One region of the Saccharopolyspora sp. NPDC049426 genome, then DNA from elsewhere that is predicted to be linked to it. Evidence: riboswitches for the same ligand, from Rfam matches in the RefSeq annotation. Region 1 holds a riboswitch; the other holds the start of a gene.
The links. Region 1 has a riboswitch for cobalamin ahead of AB0J78_RS12740 (nickel transporter). Riboswitches for the same ligand answer to the same signal wherever they lie in the genome.

Region 1 (7,379 bases):
GCCGGAACGGGGCGAGGGGTTCGACCAGGTTCTGCGGGACCTCGACGAGATCCTGCTGCCGGGTGTGACGCACTGGCAGCACCCGGGGTTCTTCGCCTACTTCCCGGCCAATTCGAGCGGGCCGTCGATCCTCGGTGACCTGCTCTCCAGCGGGCTCGGTGTGCAGGGCATGGTGTGGGCGACGAGCCCGGCCTGCACCGAGCTGGAAACCGTCGTCGTGGACTGGCTGACCGAATTGCTGGGCCTGCCTGCGCATTTCCGCACCGACGCGGCCGGTGGCGGGGTCATCCAGGACTCCGCGTCCAGCGCCGTGCTCGTCGCGTGCCTGGCCGCGCTCCAGCGGACGGGCGAAGACGTCGCGCGGAGGGGCATCACCCGCCGCCACGCGCTCTACGTCTCGGCGCACACCCACTCCTCGCTGGAGCGGGCGGCGCGGCTGGCCGGTATCGGCGCGGACAACGTGCGGGTGGTCGACACCGACCCGGAAACGCTCGGCATGGACCCGCGCCACCTCGACGAACTCATCGCCGCGGACGTGGAAGCAGGTGCGGTGCCGACGATGGTGTGCGCGACGATCGGCACCACCTCGACCACCGCGATCGACCCCGTGCGCGAGATCGGCGAGGTCTGCCGGAGCCGCGGCGTCTGGCTGCACGTCGACGCCGCCTACGCCGGTGTCGCGGCGGTGTGCCCGGAGCTGCGCTGGATCAACGACGGAGTCGCCGACTTCGCCGACTCCTACTGCACCAACCCGCACAAGTGGCTGCTGACCAACTTCGACTGCAGCGCCCTGTGGCTGGCCGATCGGGCCCCGATGATCGAGGCCTTGTCGATCCTGCCGGAGTACCTGCGCAACGAGGCCAGCGAGTCCGGTGAGGTGATCGACTACCGGGACTGGCAGGTCCCGCTCGGCCGCCGGTTCCGCTCGCTGAAGCTGTGGTCGGTGCTGCGCTGGTACGGGGCCGAAGGGCTGCGCGCGCACATCCGCGACACCGTCGCGCTGGCCCAGGAGTTCGCCGCGCGGGTGCGCGACGACCCCGATTTCGAGCTGCTGGAACCGCACCCGTTCGCGCTGGTCTGCTTCCGGCCGCGCTACCCGGACCTGCCGGTCGACGAGGCCAACGAGCGCACGCACCGGGTGATGAACGCGCTCAACGACTCCGGCGACCTCTACCTCACCCACACCAAGATCGGTGGACGAACCCTGCTGCGGCTGGCCATCGGCTCACCGGCGACCGAGCGCAGGCACGTCGAAGCGGCGTGGGAGCGGATCCGCCGAGCCGCCTAGACGCGGGCGGGCGCGCGGGTTTCGGTGCGAGTGCCCAGGACGCACGCGGTCGTCGCCAGGGCGATGCCGAGAACCACTGCGAACGAAGGTGTTTCGCCGAGCAACGGCCAGGCGAGCACCGCGGTCAACGGTGGCACGGCGCTGAACAGGGCGCTCGCCCGCGCCGCGCCGCCGACCGCCACCGCCCGCAGGTAGCAGCTCACGCCCAGCACCGATCCGGTGATCACCAGCCACACCACGGAGATCCCGGCCTGCGCCCAGTGCGTGACGTGGCCGTCCTCGAACAGCGCGATCACCCCGATCACCAGCGCCGCGGCCGCGGTCTGCACGGCCGCGCCGGAGCGCAGGTCGATGCTGCCGCAGTAGCGCTGCTGGTAGAGACCGCCCGCCGAGAAGCCCAGCAGCCCGATCAGCGTGAGGAGGATCGCGGGGTTCCACTCGCCCTCGGCCGCGACCTGCCCGCCCAGGGTGACCAGAACCGCCAGCACGCCGAGCGCGAGGCCGAGGAGTCGCCACCGGCTCAGCCGCTCCCGCAGCAGCACTGCCGCCAGCGCGGCCGTGAGCACCGGGTTCATCGAGATCACCAGGGCGGTCACCGAGGCGTGCACTCCGGCGGCCATGCCGCCGTAGCACCCGCCGAACTGCATCGCGTGCGTCAGCAGGCCGGCCGCTGCGCTGTGCCCGAGGCCGCCGCCGGTCGGCCAGGCGGCCCGGCGCACCAGCGCGATCGCGGTGAGCACCGCCGCCGCCAGCGTCAGGCGCACGGCGGTCAGCAGGAACGGCGGTGCGGCGGCGACGCCCAGAGCTCCGGTCGGGTATCCGCTGGCCCAGAAGAAGACGATCGGTGCGGCGAGCGAGAGCGGGATCGACCGCGACGTGTGCATGTCCACGAGCGTTCCGGTGCGGCTCCGCCGTGTCCAACAACGATAAGCAATCGCGATCGATCGCAGTTCCTGATCGGTCTAGGCTGGACGGCATGAGTGCAGTGCTCGACGTCGTCGCGCTGCGCAGCCTGGTGGCCGTCGCCGAGTGCGGCGGGTTCCACCGGGCCGCGGCGGCGCTGTACCTGACGCAGTCCGCGATCAGCCAGCACCTGCGCAAGCTCGAACGCGCGCTGGACCGCAAGCTGGTGGTCCGGGAAGGCAGGCACGCCCGGTTCACCGCCGACGGCGAGCTGCTGCTGGCCGAGGCCCGCCGCATCCTCGACGTTCACGACGAGGCGGTGCGCAGGCTCGGCGCCGAAGGTCGAGGCACGCTGGTGTTCGGCTCCACCGAGCACGCCGCCGACCGCTTCCTGCCCGAGCTGGCTTCCGGGATGCGCGCGGCGTTCCCGGACCGCGAGATCCGCTTCCGGCTGGACCGCACGGCCCGGCTCGCCGACTCGGTCGATCGCGGCAGCATCGACCTCGCTCTGCTCATCGACGAGACCGTCTGCTCCCGCAGCATCGACGCAGGTCGTTTCCGGCTGGAGTGGTTCTCCGCTCCGGACTGGCAGCCGCCGCCCGAGGACCGGCCGCTGCCAATGGTCGTGTTCGACCAGCCCTGCACCCTGCGCAGACACGCGATCGAGGCGATGGACGCGCTCGGCAGGGGGCCGGACCTGGTCTGCGAAGCGGCCGACCTCTCCGGTGTGCTCGCCGCGGCACGCGCGGGTCTGGGCGTGACGCTGCTGCCCTCGACCAAGACCCGGCCGGTCGGGCTGGTCGAGCGCCGCGACCTGCCGTGCCTGGACCCCGTCCAACTCCGGGTGCGCGCCAGACCGGGCCTGCCCGTGGACGTCGGCGAAGTCGCCGCGAACGTCGTCCGCGACGTCCTCGCCGAGGTCGCGTGAGCAGACCGCGGTGAAGGCCCTCCGATCAGCGCGATCTCCCCGTCGACGGTTCTGGGGCGCTGGTCAGGCGGGCAGGTGGACGCGCCTGCGGAGTCGGTCCCCGATGTCGTTGGAGGCGTTGTCCAGGAGCTTGTGGGCGAGTTCGAAGAGGGCTCGCGCGATGGCGATCTCGTCGCCGATCTGCGGTACCTCGGGATCGTCGGGGTGCCTGCGGGCCGTGCCGTGACCGTGCAGCGCCTGCCCGGCGGGAGTGGTGAATCCGACATCCGCGGTCGTCTTCGCCCCTGCCTCCACGACCTGCAGGTTCAGCGTGATCGAGTGCGTCTCGTTCATGGTGGCCTCCTTGACGCAGCATCGAGCCGGAGCAATGGGCTCACCCGACCGTGTACCCCTGTTTGAGCCAGTTGAAAGCGGTATCGACCGACGGGAGCAGCGCGCAGATCACGCAACGTGATCGATTTCACCAGGTTTGACCTCGGACCGTAGATCAGGCAAGGATGACCGTCGCCGACAGTGCAGGAACCCGGTGCGAGTCCGGGACGGTCCCGCCACTGTGACCGGGGAGTGGTCCCCACCCATCGCCACGGCTGTCACCAGCTGGAAGGCGGGGGAACCACGCCGATCCGGGAGTCAGGACACTGCGCGCCGGCCCCGTGCCGCGAACCCGCGGCGCGCGGCCACCGAACCCCGGGCGGGAGAACCCAGGAGGTCGGATATCCCATGAGTCGGGATGCCGAAGTGAGCCGGGACACCACCGGTTGGGGCGCGCGCGAGCGCCGGAAGTCAGCGGTCCTGCTGGCCGCCATCGGAGCACTGCACCTCGCGGGCTGGGGTGCCTACCTGCTGCACGAGCAGGCGTTCAGCACCGCCGGGGGCCTCGCCGCCGCCGGCACCACCGCCTACCTGCTCGGCCTGCGGCACGGCTTCGACGCCGACCACGTCGCCGTCATCGACGACGCGACCCGGCTGCTGATGCAGCGCGGCAGGCGTCCGGTGTCCACCGGCATGTGGTTCGCCCTCGGCCACGCCAGCGTCGTGATGCTGCTGGCCTGCGCGGTCGCCTTCATCGCCGGACCCGCCGCCCAGCAGTGGGCCGAGCAGACCGGCGTGCGCATGGCCACCGCCGTCGACCTGATCGTGGTCGCCGTGCTGACCGCCCTCGCCGTGCTCAACGCGCTCGTGCTGCGCGACGCGTGGCGGCTGCTGCGCCGCGCCCGGAGCGGCGCCATCGACGAAGCCGAGGTCGAGATCGTCCTCGGACGCCGCGGTCTGCTCGCACGACTGCTGCGCGGCCGGATGCAGGGCGTGGCCCGGTCCTGGCACCTGTTCGGCATCGGCCTGCTGTTCGGCCTCGGCATGCAGACCGCCACCGAGATCACCGTCCTGGCGATGGTCACCCCGGGCGCGAACCTGTCGGCCATCGCCGTGCTGAGCCTGCCGCTGCTGTTCGCCGCCGGAATGTGCACTGTGGACAGCGTGGACGGAATGCTGATGTCCCGCGCCTACACCTGGTCCCTGGCCCGCCCGCTGCGGCGGCTGTGGGTCAACGTCACCACCACCGCGCTGACCGTGGGGCTCGCCGCGCTGGTCGCCTTCGTCGTGCTCTCCGGGGTCCTGGCCGAATCCGGCCTGGAATTCCTCGACGGGGTCGCCGCGATCGGGGACCAGTTCGAGCTGCTCGGATACGTGACCCTGGGCCTGTTCCTGCTGGTCTGGGGCGGTGCGGCGGCGTGGTGGCGGTTCGCCGCCCGGAAAAGCGCGGAAATCGCATAGGAAACAGGAACGACCATGAGGCGCACAGTCCATCCGATCGAGACCGAGTCCTACCGGATCATGCGGTCACGAGCCGACTTCGACCGGTTCGAACCGCTGACCCGGGCGGTCGTCGAACGCGTCGTGCACACCACCGCCGACCCCAGCTGGACCGGCGAGGTCGTCGCGGACGAACCCGCGCTGCGGCAAGGCCGCGACGCCCTGCTCGCCGGGGCACCGCTGATCACCGACGTGCGCATGGTCGCCTCCGGCATCACCGCCCGGGAGGTCCGCATCGGCCTGGACTTCCCCGGGGTCACCGACCTCGCCGCCTCCGAAGAGCTCACCCGCTCCGCGGCGGGGATGCGGCTCGCGGCGGCCGAACACCCGCGCGGTGCGGTGTGGGCCGTCGGCAACGCCCCCACCGCGCTCCTCGAACTGCTCCAGCTCGCCGAGAACGGCGAACTGGAACCGGCGCTGATCGTCGGAGTCCCGGTCGGCTTCGTCGGCGCCGTGGACAGCAAGGCCGCACTGCGGCGCAGCGGCCTACCGGCCGTGAGCACCCTGACCGAACGTGGTGGTGCGGCGATCGCCGCCGCCGCCATCAACGCCCTGCTCTACTGGGCAGAACCTGGAGGTAACCGGTGACCGAACCGCTGCTGGTCGTGGGCCACGGCACGGTGGACGAACAAGGCGTCGCGCAGTTCCACGCCTTCCTCGAACGGCTCAAGGCCCGGATGTCGGCAGCCGGTGTCGACAGCTCGGGCGGGTTCATCGAGCTGTCCGCCCCCGCGGTCACCGAAGCCTGGACCGAACTCACCGACAAGGGCCACCGCCGGATGGCCGCGGTGCCGCTGGTGCTGGTCGCCGCCGGGCACGGCAAGGGCGACATCCCCGCCGCTCTCGAACGCGAGGTCCGCCGCCACCCGGGCACGTCCTTCGTCTTCGGGCGCCCGCTCGGGCCGCACCCGATCCTGCTGGACCTGCTCGCCGAGCGGATCGCGGAGCAGGTTCCGCGCGACGAATGGGCCGACACGGCAGTGGTTCTCGTGGGCCGCGGCTCGACCGACCCCGACGCCAACGCCGAGGTGTGCAAGGTCTCACGCCTCTTGCAGGAGACCTGCGGTTTCGAGACGGTTGAGACCGCGTACATCTCCCTGGCATCGCCGGACGTCCCTGGCGGGCTGGACCGGGCTCGCAAGCTCGGGGCCAAGCGCGTCGTGGTGGCCCCGTACTTCCTGTTCGACGGCGTGCTGCCGCAGCGCGTCGTGACGCAGGCGCGCGAGTGGGCCCAGACCGCACCGGAGCTCCAGCTCCACGTCGCCGGATATCTGGGAGACTGCGACGCCCTGGTCGACCTCGTCGTGGAGCGATACCACGAGGCCCTGCACGGTGACATCCGGATGAACTGCGACACCTGCGCGTACCGGGTGCTGCTTCCGGGTTTCGAGGACAAACTGGGTGCACCGCAGACGCCGCACCACCACCCTGACGACCCGACCGGGCACGGTCACGCACACGGACACGCACATGGCCACTCAAACGGATAACCACTACCTCGCCGGACTCGACCTCGCCGGTCGCCGCGTGGTCGTGGTCGGTGCCGGACCCGTCGCGCAGCGACGGCTTCCCCGGCTGATCAACGCCGGCGCCGCCGTCGAGGTGATCGCCCCGCAGGCGACGCCCGCGGTGGAAGCGCTGGCCGACTCGGGCGAGATCACCTGGAGCCGTCGCGAATACCGCGACGGCGACCTCGACGGCGCCTGGTACGCCGTCGCCGCGACCTCGTCCGACGAGGTCAACGCCGCCGTCGGCGCGGAGGCCGAACGCAACCGGGTGTTCTGCGTCCGCTCCGACAACGCCACCGACGGGAGCGCGGTCACCCCCGCCGTCGCCGAGCACGACGGGCTGCTGCTCGGCGTGCTGGCCGGCGGAAAACCGCGCCGCAGCGCCGGAGTTCGCGACGCGCTGCTGGAAGCGATGCAGGCCGGCGTGGTCGACGAGCACCCCGAGCCGCACGCCCCCGGCGTCGCGCTGATCGGCGGCGGCCCCGGCGCCCCGGACCTGATCACGGTCCGCGGACGGCGGCTGCTGGCCAAGGCCGACGTGGTCATCACCGACCACCTGGCGCCGCGGGAGCTGCTGGAGGAGCTGGGCTCGCACGTCGAGGTCATCGACGCCTCGAAGATCCCCTACGGGCGGTCGGCGAGCCAGTCGGTGATCAACGAGACTCTGATCGAGAAGGTTCGCGCGGGCAAGTTCGTGGCCCGGCTCAAGGGCGGCGACCCGTACGTGTTCGGGCGCGGCTTCGAAGAGCTGCTGGCCTGCGCGGAAGCCGGTGTTCCCGTGACCGTGGTGCCGGGCATCACCAGCGCCTTCTCGGCGCCCGCGATGGCCGACGTGCCGGTCACCCACCGGGGCGTGGCGCACGAGGCGGTCGTGGTCTCCGGCCACGTCGCCCCGGACGACGAGCGGTCGCTGGTGGACTGGGAGGCCCTGGCCCGGCTG
Region 2 (7,379 bases), on a different contig from region 1:
AGGACGTCGGAATGCTCGCCCGGATCCCGAACCCGAACAACATTCGCCGCACGCTGACCTTCTGCAGCGGCGTGTTCACCAGGGGAGGGTTCGGCGCGGTGCGCTGCCTGACCGATCCGCAGGCCAAGGACCGCAACCTCGCCTACCTCCACGACGAGGTCGAGGACCTCGACCGCTTCGGGGTGCTGATGCGGGTTCCGGTGATGCGGCACGTGACCGGCACGCCCGACCTGCAGAACCCGGCGAACCGGCTCTACGAGTGGCGACCGAAGACCTGATCACGAGGAGGCGGCGATGGTGAGTGCGCAGCGGTCCGGTCTCGGCGCACGGCTGCGGGAACTGCGCCAGGGGCACGGCCTGACCCAGGGGAAGCTGGCGCGGGTGCTCGGCGTGGCGGTCTCCAGCGTCTCGCAGTGGGAAGGCGGGGTGAAGGTGCCGCCACCGCCCCGGCTCGGCGACTACGCGACCTTCTTCGCGGCCGAGAACCCGGCGAGGAACGGGAAACTCCCCTCACCGGCCTCGCTCACCGAACAGGAGCGCCGGCTCCGCGCGAAGCTCAAGGAGGAGCTGGACGCGCTGCGGTCCCACGCGGATGAGTCCACGTCGGCGCAGGGGTTCTCGGACTTCTGGCGGTTCCCCGACGGCGGCCCGGTGCGCATCCTCACCGGGCGCGTTCCCGCCCGGAACCTCTCGCCGCTGGCCTCGCCCGAGCGGCGCAACTACATCGGGATGTCCTCCTACGCCGACGGCGACTCGTTGATCGAGCTCTACGGGCACGTCCGCGCGCTGAACCCCGCGTCGGACGTGCGGTTCGACATCGCCCGCCGCATCGACCCGCACGACCTGCATGCGCACCTGGTGCTGCTGGGAAGTCCGGCGATGAACCCGATGCGGCGTCAGGTGCGCTTCGGACTGCCGGTGCGCCAGGTCGAGGTCGACGACCTCGGGCACGGGGAGGTCTTCGAGATCGCCGAGGAATCCCGGCAGTACCGGCCGACGTTGCACGACGACCGGCTGATCGAGGACGTGGGCATGCTGGCGCGCTTCCCCAACCCCTACAACGTGCGGCGCAGCCTGACCTTGTGCAGCGGTGTGTTCACCCGGGGCGGGTTCGGCGCGGTCCGCTGCCTCACCGACCCCGAGCTGCGCGAGCGCAACCACGAGCGCCTCAAGCACCGGATCGCCGACCCGGACAACTTCGGGATGCTGATGCGCGTTCCGGTGGTGCGCAACGCGACCGCCACCCCGGACCTCAGCAACCCCGACACGTGGCTGCGAGCCTGGTCCCCCATCAAAACCTGAGAATTCCTCCGTGCACCGGGGTGACACTCTCCCGTGCTTCGGTGGGCGATTTGTCAGGGCCGCTGGTTACCGTCGTGGCAGTTCCCCGGCAGCTGAGGAGGAGTCATGGCGGAAGTGGATGCGGTGCAGCCCAACGGGACGCCCGCGTGGATCGACCTGGGAATCCCCGACCTCGATCGTGCGATGGCGTTCTACGGCGCCGTTTTCGGGTGGGAGTTCGACGTGGGGCCCGAGGGGATGGGCCGCTACACGATGTGCCTGGTCCGGGGCAGGGAAGTCGCCGCGCTCATGCCCAACCACGACCTCGAGGCGACCGAGTTCTGGTGGAACGTCTACTTCGCCACCGATGACGTCGCCGGCACCGTGTCCAAGGCGGAGGCCGCCGACGGCCAGGTGATCACCCCGCCCATGGACGTGATGGACAAGGGGCGGATGGCGATCCTCAAGGACCCGGTCGGCGGGCAGTTCGGGCTCTGGCACGGCAACAAGCACATCGGATCCCGCCTCGTCAACGAGCCGAACACCTTGCTGCGCAACGATCTCGTCACCCCGGACCCGGGTCCGGCGCGGGAGTTCTACCCGAAGGTCTTCGGCTTCAGCCTGGACAGCGAGGGACACCTCGGCGAAGGTGACTTCACGTTCCTGCGCCGACCCGACGGCCACGAGATCGGCGGAATCCTCGGCGACCCGTCCGCCACCGCTTCGTCCTGGGGCACGCTGTTCATGGTCGAGGACACCGACGCCACCGCACGACGGGCCACCGACGCGGGCGGCGTTGTCCAGCCCCCCTACGACATGGCCTACGGCCGCATCGCCGAGGTCAAGGACCCGTTCGGCACGCCCTTCACCATCGGTTCCGCCAAGGCCGGCTGACCGCTCCGTGATCGGGATCTCCTCCGGGTGTCGAACACGAGCTCAGAGCCGTGATGGGGACCCGGCCGAACGCCGCGCGGGGTTGTCTCGTGCCCGCGGATGGTTAGCCTGAGGGTGCTGGTGGTTCGTCCGGTCGAGCGGTGAGCGCGATCGAACGAGGCAAGAGGGAACCCGGTGCGAATCCGGGACTGCCCCGCAGCGGTGAGCGGGAACGACCGCCGTCATGAGCACTGGGCGTCACGCGTCCGGGAAGCGACGGCCAGTAGGTCCGGTCTTGAGGCGCGAGGTTCCACCGGGACCTCCCCGAGACCGGGTGCCCGCGAGTCCGAAGACCTGCCACCGGCGCGCGCACCGACGGTGCGCGCTGGTCCGAGGTCTCGCGGGAGGGCCTGGCGGACGATCAGCGGGCGACGTGCGTCCGCTGGTCGGCGCGTGCCTGCCGCGAAGTCCTCGACCGACCACGTCGAGCTCGCGAGGAGAGAGCGTTGACCAGCAAGATCGGATCCACCGTACTCGGACATCCCCGGATCGGCCCGAACCGGGAGCTCAAGCGAGCCCTGGAGTCCTACTGGGCGGGCCGCAGCGGCGAGGCGGACCTGCGGGAGGTCGCGCGTCGGCTGCGGGAGGACACCTGGCGAGGCTTGGCCGAAGCAGGCCTCGACTCGGTCCCGGGCAACACGTTCTCCTACTACGACCACGTCCTGGACACCGCCGTCGCCTTCGGGGCCGTCCCGCGCCGCTACGCCGAGCTGGGCCTCGGCGCGCTGGACACCTACTTCGCGATGGCGCGCGGCACCGAGGCCGTGCCCCCGCTGGAGATGACGAAGTGGTTCGACACCAACTACCACTACCTGGTCCCCGAAATCGGCCCGGACACGAGCTTCTCGCTCACCGACCGCACCGCTGTCGAGCAGTTCCGGGAGGCGCGCAAGCTCGGGGTGGAGACCCGGCCGGTGCTGGTGGGGCCGCTGACGTTCCTGCTGCTGTCCAAACCGTCCGAAGAGGACTTCGACCCGCTGGACAAGCTCGCCGAACTCACCGACGCCTACGAGCAGCTGCTCGGCGAACTCCACCGGGCCGGAGCGCAGTGGGTGCAGCTCGACGAGCCCGCGCTGGCCGCCGACCGCACGCCGCAGGAGCTCGACGCGCTGCGCAACACCTACCGGCGCCTCGGCGACCTCGCCGAACGCCCCGCGATCCTCACCGCCTGCTACTTCGGCGATCCCGGTGACGCGCTCGGCGTGCTCGCCGCCGCGCCGATCGAGGGCATCGCGCTGGACCTGGTCACCGATCCGTCCACTCAGGACCGAGTTGCCGCCACTCCCGGGTTGCGCGACAAGACTCTGGTCGCGGGGTTGATCGACGGCCGCAACATCTGGCGCGCCGACCTCGACCGGTGCATGACCGCGGCGGCGACGCTGCTGGGCTCGGCCGGCGAGGTGGGCATCGGCACGTCCTGCTCGCTGCTGCACGTGCCCTACGACATCGACGCGGAGACCTCGCTCGATCCGCAGGTCAAGCCGTGGCTTTCCTTCGCGGCGCAGAAGGTCCGCGAGGTGGTCACCCTCGGGCGGGCGCTGCGCGAGGGCCGCGACGTCGTCGAGAGCGAGCTCGTCGAGGCGCGAGCGGCGGTGGCCGACCGGGCGCGGGCGGAGCGGGTGCGCGACAACCGCGTTCGCGCGCGACTCGACGCACTGCGCCCGCAGGACTCCCGGCGCACCGATTACGCGAAACGGGCAGAAGCGCAGCAGAAGTCGCTTCGCCTGCCGCCGCTGCCGACCACCACGATCGGATCGTTCCCGCAGACCACCGACGTCCGCAAGGCGCGGGCCGCGCTGCGCGCCGGGCGCATCGACGCGGCCACCTACCGGCAGCGGATGCGCGACGAGGTCGAGCGCGTCATCGCGCTGCAGGAGGACATCGGCCTGGACGTGCTGGTGCACGGCGAGCCCGAGCGCAACGACATGGTGCAGTACTTCGCCGAGCAACTCGACGGTTTCGCCGCCACCGACAACGGGTGGGTGCAGTCCTACGGCTCCCGGTGCGTGCGGCCACCGATCCTGTTCGGCGACGTGCGGCGTCCGGAACCGATGACGGTCGAGTGGGCCGCGCACGCGCAGCGGCTCACCGAGAAGCCGGTCAAGGGAATGCTGACGGGTCCGGTCACCATGCTGGCGTGGTCGTTCGTCCGCGACGACCAGCCGCAGGCCGACACCGCCCGCCAGGTCGCGCTCGCCATCCGCGACGAGGTCCGCGACCTGGAGGCGGCCGGGATCCGCGTGGTGCAGGTCGACGAGCCCGCGCTGCGCGAACTGCTGCCGCTGCGCGCCGAGCAACGGCCGGCCTACCTGGAGTGGGCGGTGGAGTCGTTCCGCCTGGCCACCTCCGGGATCGCCGAGGCGACCCAGATCCACACCCACCTGTGCTATTCGGAGTTCGGCGACGTCATCGACGCGATCGTGGCCCTCGACGCCGACGTGACCAGCATCGAGGCGGCCCGCTCCCGCATGGAGGTCCTCGCCGACCTCAACGAGGTCGGCTTCGACCGGGGCGTGGGGCCAGGCGTCTACGACATCCACTCACCCCGGGTGCCCGACCAGGAGGAGATGGGGGAGCTGCTGCGGGCCGCTCTCAAGGCAGTTCCGGCCGACCGGCTGTGGGTCAACCCGGACTGCGGTCTCAAGACCCGCGACTACCCGCAGGTGGAACCGGCGTTGCGCAACATGACCGAGGCGGCCCACCGCACCCGCCCCTGATCCAGCCGGGTCCCCGTCGCCGGCGGCCGCCGTTGTGACGGTGGCGCCGACACCGGGCGGTTTTGGTCCGAACCTTCCACGATCGAATTCGGGTCAGTTCGGACCAAAACCGCCCCTCGGCGCTTCAGTCCCAGGTGAGCGCCGCGCCCGACTGGTACTCCGTGACCCTGGTCTCGAAGAAGTTCTTCTCCTTCTTCAGATCCATGGTCTCCGACATCCAGGGGAACGGGTTGTCGGTTTCCGGGAAGACCGGTTCCAGTCCGAGTTGTGCGCAGCGGCGGTTGGTGATGAACCGCATGTACTGCTCGCACACCTCGGAGTTCAGGCCGAGCATCCCGCGGGGCATGGTGTCCCGGCCGTAGGCGTTCTCCAGCTCGCACGCCTCGCGGAGCATCGTGCGCGCCTCCTGCTGGAACTCCGGGGTCCACAGGTGCGGGTTCTCCAGCTTGATCTGGTTGATGCAGTCGATGCCGAAGTTCAGGTGGATCGACTCGTCGCGCAGGATGTACTGGTACTGCTCGGCGATCCCGACCATCTTGTTCCGCCTGCCCAGCGACAGGATCTGCGCGAACCCGGTGTAGAACCACATGCCCTCGAAGATCACGTAGAACGCGATGAGGTCCCGCAGGAACGCCTGATCGGCCTCCGGGGTGCCGGTCGCGAACTCCGGGTTCTCCAGGTTCTGGGTGTAGCGCAGCGCCCACGCGTCCTTGTCGGCGATCGAGGGGATCTCCCGGTAGGCGTTGAACAACTCGCCCTCGTCGAGACCGAGGCTCTCGCAGATGTACTGGAACGTGTGGGTGTGCACGGCCTCCTCGAACGCCTGCCGCAGCAGGTACTGCCGGCACTCCGGGTTGGTGAGGTGCCGGTAGACCGCGAGCACGATGTTGTTGGCCACCAACGATTCCGCGGTCGCGAAGAACCCGAGGTTGCGCTTGAGCATGGTGCGCTCGTCCTCGGTGAGCCCGTCGCGGGACTTCCACAGCGCGATGTCGGCCTGCATCGACACCTCGGTGGGCATCCAGTGGTTGTTGCAACCCGCGAGGTACTTGTCCCAGGCCCAGCCGTACTTCAGCGGCAGCAGCTGGTTGACGTCGGCCCGCGAGTTGATCATCGCCTTCTCGGAGACGTCGACCCGCCCGCCGTCGCGGTCGATGGTGCCGAGTCCGGTGGTGGTGCTCATGAGCTCCTTCTCCTGGGGGATCACTGGCAGGCCTCGCAATCGGGGTCCTCGACCGAGCAGGCGGCGGCGGGGACGGCGTTGAGCTTGCCGTCGGTACCGCGCAGCGTGGACTTCTCCACGTGGGTCGCGCTGGACGAGCGCAGGTAGTAGGTCGTCTTGAGGCCCTTGCGCCAGGCCAGCCGGTAGAGCTCGTCGAGCTTGCGCCCGCTGGGCGTGGCCAGGTACAGGTTCAGCGACTGCGCCTGGTCGATCCACTTCTGCCTGCGGGCCGCGGCCTCGACCAGCCAGTGCGGCTCGATCTCGAACGCGGTGGCGTAGCGGGCTTTGAGCTCGTCCGGGACGCGGTCGATCGGCCCGAGCGACCCGTCGTAGAACTTCAGGTCCGCCACCATCGCCTCGTCCCACAGCCCGGCCCGCTTGAGGTCGGCCACCAGGTGCGGGTTGACGACGGTGAAGTCGCCGGACATGTTCGACTTGACGAAGAGGTTGCGGTACAGCGGCTCGATGGACTGGCCGACACCGCAGATGTTGGCGATGGTCGCGGTCGGCGCGATGGCCATCACGTTGGAGTTGCGCATCCCGTTGCCGCGAACCCGCTCCCGCAGCGACGACCAGTCCAGCGTCGAGCTCCGGTCCAGATCCGCACTCCCGCGCGCTTCCTGAACGAACTCCTGGGAATCGATGGGCAGAATTCCCCGGCTCCACAGCGAGCCCTCGAACGAGGCGTAGCGCCCGCGCTCCTCGGCGAGTCGGCTGGACGCGTCGATGGCGTGGTAGCTGATCTCCTCCATGCTGCGGTCGGCGAACTCCACCGCGTCATCGGAGGACATCGGGATCCGCAGCTTCAGCAGGGCGTCGGAGAATCCCATCAGCCCCAGCCCCACCGGCCGGTGCCGGCTGTTGGAGCGCTCGGCCTCGGGGATCGTGTAGAAGTTGATGTCGATGACGTTGTCCAGCATCCGCACGGCCGTGCGCACGGTCGCGGCGAGCCGGTCGCGGTCCAGGCTGTCGGCGGTGACGTGCCGGGCCAGGTTCACCGACCCCAGGTTGCACACCGCGACCTCGTCGGCGGCGGTGTTCAGGGTGATCTCGGTGCACAGGTTCGACGAGTGCACCACCCCGGTGTGCTGCTGCGGCGAGCGCAGGTTGCACGGGTCCTTGAAGGTGATCCACGGGTGCCCGGTCTCGAACAGCATGGTCAGCATCCGCCGCCACAGCTCCACCGCCCGGACCCGCCGGAACACGCGGATCTCGCCGCGCTCGGC

Region 2: another riboswitch for cobalamin. It lies ahead of metE (5-methyltetrahydropteroyltriglutamate--homocysteine S-methyltransferase); the one in region 1 lies ahead of AB0J78_RS12740 (nickel transporter).

The regions. Positions count from the first base shown of each region.
Region 1 covers NZ_JBFAPZ010000005.1:201,896-209,274, forward strand. The annotation lists gene AB0J78_RS12720 (aminotransferase class I/II-fold pyridoxal phosphate-dependent enzyme) at 1-1,288, shown strand, start outside; gene AB0J78_RS12725 (DMT family transporter) at 1,285-2,172, opposite strand; gene AB0J78_RS12730 (LysR substrate-binding domain-containing protein) at 2,265-3,119, shown strand; gene AB0J78_RS12735 (DUF1876 domain-containing protein) at 3,183-3,452, opposite strand; cobalamin riboswitch at 3,636-3,760, shown strand; gene AB0J78_RS12740 (nickel transporter) at 3,840-4,892, shown strand; gene AB0J78_RS12745 (precorrin-8X methylmutase) at 4,908-5,519, shown strand; gene AB0J78_RS12750 (sirohydrochlorin chelatase) at 5,516-6,421, shown strand; gene cobA (uroporphyrinogen-III C-methyltransferase) at 6,402-7,379, shown strand, end outside.
Region 2 covers NZ_JBFAPZ010000010.1:218,175-225,553, reverse strand. The annotation lists gene AB0J78_RS22600 (helix-turn-helix transcriptional regulator) at 1-278, shown strand, start outside; gene AB0J78_RS22595 (helix-turn-helix domain-containing protein) at 295-1,302, shown strand; gene AB0J78_RS22590 (VOC family protein) at 1,408-2,175, shown strand; cobalamin riboswitch at 2,280-2,531, shown strand; gene metE (5-methyltetrahydropteroyltriglutamate--homocysteine S-methyltransferase) at 2,661-4,931, shown strand; gene AB0J78_RS22580 (ribonucleotide-diphosphate reductase subunit beta) at 5,056-6,114, opposite strand; gene AB0J78_RS22575 (ribonucleoside-diphosphate reductase subunit alpha) at 6,135-7,379, opposite strand, start outside.